Lacibacter sp. H407: one gene and its partner. The protein of the gene in region 1 interacts with the protein of each later gene in a pairwise test. Links are inferred from orthologs where the notes say so. Each region holds a gene or a part of one and is shown in the gene's direction. Other genes may lie near its edges. The genes, in order: WG989_RS15970 and WG989_RS10990.

The links.
Region 2: the proteins of WG989_RS15970 (region 1) and WG989_RS10990 interact in binary tests that used the Escherichia coli proteins (3 or more experiments, as listed by UniProt). The link is inferred for Lacibacter sp. H407 from one-to-one orthologs.

Annotation. Positions count from the first base shown.
Region 1 is NZ_JBBKTU010000001.1:3,701,543-3,704,820, forward strand. What follows is about bases 7-2,948. They hold WG989_RS15970 (MOSC domain-containing protein), read left to right. Parts: upstream 7-1,034; coding sequence 1,035-1,862; downstream 1,863-2,948. Other genes in these bases: WG989_RS15955 (rubredoxin), read left to right, coding at 7-34; mobA (molybdenum cofactor guanylyltransferase), read right to left, coding at 20-604; WG989_RS15965 (Rdx family protein), read right to left, coding at 610-909; moaA (GTP 3',8-cyclase MoaA), read left to right, coding at 1,888-2,868. Outside these bases: more of WG989_RS15955, read left to right, coding at 1-6; WG989_RS15980 (molybdopterin molybdotransferase MoeA), read left to right, coding at 3,053-3,278.
Region 2 is NZ_JBBKTU010000001.1:2,509,863-2,513,053, forward strand. Bases 67-2,921 are described here. They hold WG989_RS10990 (diflavin oxidoreductase), read left to right. Parts: upstream 67-562; coding sequence 563-2,281; downstream 2,282-2,921. Other genes in these bases: cobA (uroporphyrinogen-III C-methyltransferase), read left to right, coding at 67-554; cysI (assimilatory sulfite reductase (NADPH) hemoprotein subunit), read left to right, coding at 2,311-2,921. Also shown: more of cobA, read left to right, coding at 1-66; more of cysI, read left to right, coding at 2,922-3,191. UniProt on the Escherichia coli protein: Component of the sulfite reductase complex that catalyzes the 6-electron reduction of sulfite to sulfide. This is one of several activities required for the biosynthesis of L-cysteine from sulfate.

The DNA of each region.
Region 1 (3,278 bases):
TGAAAAATCGAAACTGGGATTACAAGCCGTTTAATTCAGCATGTGCATTAAAATTGCGGAAGCACGTTTTCTGTGCATCATTTAATTGAATGCTGAACACAGTTAAATGATCGAGCATAAACTTCATGCTGTGCCGTGTTAATGAACCGTTTTGCAGCATGTCGAAAATAGTTGCCAATCCTTTTGCAGTATAAATAGCACACAATGGCTCAGGTTCATGATCGTTCATAAACACATACGCATCATAGCCGGGATTTTGTTTATACGCAGCAGAAAGCTCTTTGATCAATATTGGTTCCATCAGCGGCATATCACAGGCAAACGCAAACAGATCTTCAGTATTGAATTGCAGATGAGCACTTAGCACGCCAAGCAATGGCCCGTGCAATTGTAAAGAAGCTGCATCAACAAAAAGATCATCTGCTGCAAACACTTCTGCATAATCATTCAGCTGTTGCCGATTCACCGAAAGTTTTACAGGAATACCCAGTATGCTGAGTTTGTCAACAGCCGTTTGCGCCCATGTGTTTGCTTCAAGTTTCAGCAAGCCTTTATCGCTGCCCATCCTTGTGCTTTGTCCGCCGCATAAAATAATTCCGATCATAACAACTAAAGTGAACTTTGATGATGTGGTTTTGTATCAGCATGTCCAAGGCTTTTACCCGGACTTACAATATCTCTCACCACCTGTTTCAATTCTTTGATCTCAGGAAAGCCGCCATAGGTTTTACGGTTGAAGATCTCTTTGCCATCAATAGAAATATGAAAATCGCCGCTTACTTCACTTGGTTGCAGTGTAACGCCTTTTAATTCGTTTTCAAAGGTTGTGAGTAACTCCTGTGCAATGTAAGCAGAACGCAACAGCCAATGACATTTGGGGCAGTATTCAATGGTAATAACGGGTTTCATGTGTTGAACTTGATTGTTAAGGATAAAAGAGCGTTATAAAATTACTGTTATTTTAGTCTGTTAAAAATTATTCTTTGCGGCAAAAGCAAAGCTGGCAGACGTTTGCAAATACTGTAATTTTAGGTATGCTTTCAATCAGCCATTTATATGTGTATCCCATTAAATCATTGGGTGGAATTGAACTCCGCTCGGCACGTTTAACCGACAGAGGGCTTGAACACGACCGGCGATGGATGTTGGTGGGTGATGACAATCGTTTTTTAACACAACGGGAGTTTCCGCAGATGGCGCTGTTGCGTACAGCCATTCATGCAAATGAATTAACCGTTTATGAAAAGGGAAATGAAGCTGACAAGATCAGCCTTACCTTGTATCCAACGGGCAGCGAATTGACCGCTGTACAAATTTGGGATGATGTGTGTGATGCAATTGAGATCAGCACTGAAGCGAATGAGTGGTTTTCAAAAAAGCTGAACATGTCCTGTAAGTTGATGTATATGCCCGATGTAAGTAAACGAAGAGTGGATGCCGGTTATGCGCTGAATATGGAGATCACCGGTTTCGCTGATGCATATCCGTTATTAATGATCGGGCAGGCATCGCTGGATGATTTGAACAACCGTTTAGAAAGTCCTGTACCGATGAATCGCTTTCGTCCGAACATTGTGTTCACAGGTGGAGCTGCATTTGAAGAGGACACGATGAAACATTTTCAGATCAACGGAATTGATTTGTATGCGGTAAAACCCTGTGCAAGATGCGTGGTAACAACCACCGACCAGGAAACCGGCATTACTTCAAAGGAACCGTTGAAAACATTAGCATCGTACAGAACAGGAAATAACAAAGTGTATTTCGGACAGAATATTTTATACAAGAACGAGGGAATGATTAAAGTGGGAGATGAGTTGAAGGTTGTGCAGGTAAAAGAAGCGTTGCAGTTGAACGCCTGATCATCTCTTAAATAAAAAGAAGAATATGTTGATCGACAAATATAATCGTGTACATAATTATTTGCGGATATCGTTAACCGATAACTGCAACCTGCGATGCTTTTATTGCATGCCGGAAGAGGATTATGAGTTTACGAAGCAAGCAAATCTGATGCAAGCCGATGAGATTGAATCGCTGGCAAAAACATTTGTACAACTCGGCGTCAATAAGATCCGCTTAACAGGCGGTGAACCATTGGTACGGAAAGATGCAGCAGATATTATTCTTCGTTTGGCAAAGTTGCCGGTTAAACTTACGCTCACCACAAACGGGACAAGATTGCATGAGTTTGTTGATGTGCTGGAAGAAGCCGGTGTGCGTTCACTCAACATCAGTCTCGATACATTACAAGCTGCCACTTTTCAGCATCTTACACGAAGAGATCAGTTTCAAAAAGTGATGGAGAATATTCAGCTGCTCATCAACCGCAACTTTCACGTAAAAGTAAATGTGGTGGTGATGAAAGGTTTGAATGATGGCGAGATCAATGATTTTATTACGTGGACAAAAGACACACCTGTGCATGTTCGCTTCATTGAATTTATGCCCTTCAGCGGTAACCAATGGACAAGCAACCAGGTATTTACCTGGCAAGAGATATTACAGGTAGTTGATCAACAATATTCTTTTCTTCCGTTGAAAAATGAAGAACATGATACTGCGAAAGGTTATATCGTTCCCGGTCATACAGGAACATTTTCTGTCATCAGTACCATGAGTGCGCCTTTCTGCAGCAGTTGCAACCGCATGCGTTTAACCGCAGATGGTAAAATGAAAAACTGTTTGTTCGCTGAAAAGGAAATGGACTTATTAACTGCATTACGAAGTGGGCAAGATGTAACCGAACTCATCCAACAAAATATTGCTGATAAAGCAAAAGAACTCGGCGGACAATTCACTGCCGACTTTGAACACATCAATGCAGAAACGATTCATAACCGGAGTATGATCGGCATTGGAGGATGAGGAGAAAGTGGGAAGTTCAGGGTTGAAAGTACAAAGTACGAAGCTAGAAGTACGCCACGTCAGACGCCCTCGTCGGACGGGATAGCAGAAAGTAGAACCCCAAAAGCATAACATAAAAGCTGTAAGGTAATTGTAAGATGTGTTTTCCTTATACCTTTCACCCCAAACCATTCACCTAACTAAAATGATCTCTGTAACAGAAGCAAAACAAATTATTTCATCAAATGTAACAGCATTAAACCCTGTTACGGTTTCCCTGTTACAGGCAAGAGCGAAAATATTGGCAGCCGATGTATTTGCAACCGTTGATATTCCTGCATTTCCGCAATCGGCGATGGATGGTTATGCATTTGCATTTGATGATCTGCAAAAAGAATTGATCATCGAAGGAGAAATGGCTGCAGGAAGCT
Region 2 (3,191 bases), 1.2 Mb from region 1 along the record:
CAAAGAATGGTAAAACTGTTTTACGTTTAAAAGGTGGTGATGTTGCTTTCTTCAGCAATGTCCTCGATGAATTACAAAGTTTGCAGGAAGAAAATATTCCATTTGAAATTATTCCGGGTATTACTGCTGCATCAGGCGCATCGGCTTATGCAGGTATTCCATTAACAGCAAGAGGTTATGCCAAGGCTGTTCAGTTCATTACATTTAACCCATGCAGTTTTTACAGCCGTGAGCAATGGAAAGCGTGGGCAACATCAACCGATACGTTGGTGTTTTATATGGCTGCACGCAATCTTGATGGTTTAACAGAGTTGCTGTTGCGTCATTCTAAAAAACCAAACACGCCGCTTGCAGTGATTGAGCAGGCCACAACAAAATTTCAACAGGTCCATATAACAACAGTTAGCGATTGCGCCATCGATTTTGCAACGAAGAAATTCAGTTCACCTTCATTGGTCATCATTGGTGATGTGGTGAAACTGCATGAGCAATTCAGCTGGTACAAAGCCAGTAAAGCAGGTTCTGTTTTTCATGAATTAGTGACTGTTAAATAAAGCATTTTATGATTGGCGATTTACGATTAAAAAAATTACATGAGTTTTTCGAAGGCTATTCCAAAGAAGAATTGATTTGGGTGAATGGTTATTTGTCAGGGCTTGTAAGCAATGGCAAAGCGAATGGTACTGCTGATGCAAATGGACAGGATCATAAAGCCGTGTCAACAAAAAAAATCACACTTGCTTTTGGTACTGAAACAGGCAACTCAAAAAAGCTCGCAACACAATTAGCTGCTGCCGGTAAGAAACACGGTATGAATGTAAAGCTTACTGATCTGAGTCAATACCGTATTACTGATCTTCAAAAGGAGGAATTCTTTTTTGTGGTGATCAGCACTCAGGGAGAAGGTGAACCACCAATTCCTGCAAAGAAATTTTACGATTATATTCATGAGAATGAATTGTCACTTCCCAATTTAAAATTCAGTGTGTTGGCGTTGGGCGATACTTCTTACCCGATGTTTTGCAAAACAGGTGAAGATGTAGATGCACGTTTCAAAGCCTTTGGTGCAAAAGAAGTAGTGCCTATTCAAAAATGTGATGTAGATTATGAAGAAGATGCGCAGGCATGGTTTACTAAAGTATTGCAGGTTGTAGAAAATCAAACTGCAGTTGCTCCGGCTGCTGCTGAACCTGCACCTGTTGCCAAAAAGCCAACGGGTAAAAAGCATTACCACGGTACGATTTTGACCAATATCAACTTAAACGATCGTGGATCGAAGAAAGCAACTTATCATATTGAAATAGGAACGGATGAGCCGATTGCCTATGAACCCGGCGATACAATTGGTATTGTTCCTAACAACAGAGCCGATGTAGTGGATCGTATTTTATCACTCACAGGAATAGCTGCTGATAAAGTAATTGTAACGGCTAAAGCAGAAGGCACAGTGAAAGAACTGTTGTCGCATAATCTGAACATCTGCTACCTGTTAACTTCAACCATAAAAAAATACGCAATACTTACACAACAGGAAATTCCTGATACAAGGATGGATCTTGTTGATCTCTTGCGTATCTATCCCGTAAAAGATGCTGATCAGTTTGAAGATGTGATTAAGATATTAATGCCGATTGCACCTCGTTTGTACTCGGTATCATCCTCACCTGCAGCGCATGGCGAAAATGAAATTCATATCACGGTAGCGAAGAATGCATTTTTATCGCAGGATGAACAGCGTTATGGTTTGTGCAGTGAGTTCCTTGGTGATTTGCCGGTAGGTTCATCAATTACCTTCTATGTGCACAAGGATAAAAATTTCAAATTACCTGCTGCTGATAAAGATGTGATCATGATCGGTCCCGGTACTGGTGTTGCTCCGTTCCGTTCATTTCTTGCCGAAAGAGATGCAACAGGTGCAAATGGTCGTAACTGGTTCTTCTTTGGTGAACAACATTTCACAACAGATTTTCTCTATCAAGCAGAAATACAGAATTACGTAGAGACAGGTGTGTTAACGAATATTGATCTTGCTTTCTCCAGAGATCAGCAGGAGAAAATATATGTGCAACATCGCATCAAAGAAAAAGCAGGTGAGTTTTTTCAATGGATCGATGGCGGTGCTTCTGTTTACATCAGCGGAACAAAAGATCCAATGAGTAAAGATGTGGAGCATACATTATTGCAGATCATTGAAGAGCACGGAAAGAAAACAAGTGAAGAAGCACATCAATATCTGGAGCAGCTGAAGAAAGAAGGCAGGTATGAAAAGGATGTTTATTGATAAATAATCGAACTAAGTTATATACTGAAATGGCGGAGCAAGTAAAAAATAAAGAGAAGGTGGCCTTATCACCAGTTGAGCGGATCAAAACTGCAAGTGAAGGTTTAAGAGGAACGTTGAAGGAAAGTTTAACGAACCAACTCACAGGTGCATTGTATGAAGATGATCAATCGTTGATCAAGTTTCATGGTATGTACCAGCAAGATGACCGTGACAGGAGAGAAGAGCGTACAGCCAAAAAATTAGAATGGCTGTTTTCTTATATGATCCGTTTGCGTTTACCTGGTGGTTTTTTATCACCTAAACAATGGGTGGCTCTGCACGAAGTGGCTGGCGAACATTCTACCGGTACCATCAAGATCACTACAAGACAAACAGTGCAGTTGCATGGTATATTGAAATCACACATCAAACCAACGATCTCTGATTTTAATTTAGCTAAGCTTGATTCTATTGCAGCTTGTGGTGATGTGAATCGTAATGTTACCTGCAGTGCACATCCGAACGAATCAGAAATTCATGAGCAAGTATTTGCATTTGCTGATAAGATCAGTGTAATGGCGTTGCCAAAAACAAGATCGTATTACGAAATATGGCTTGACGAAGAAAAACTGGCAGAGAAAACAGAAGATGATCCATTATACCAGGATCGCTACCTGCCACGTAAATTTAAGATTGGTATTGCTATTCCTCCTAACAACGATGTGGATGTGTTGACGAATGATGTAGGATTGATCGCTGTGATTGAAAATAATAAACTCATTGGTTTCAATATTGCTGCGGGTGGTGGTTTAAGTTCAACACACGGTAACCCGAATACCTATGCACGTTTGGCAACTGTATTGGGTTTTGTTACTGTTGAGCAAACATTGAAAGCGGTATATGAAGTGATCACTATTCAACGTGACTA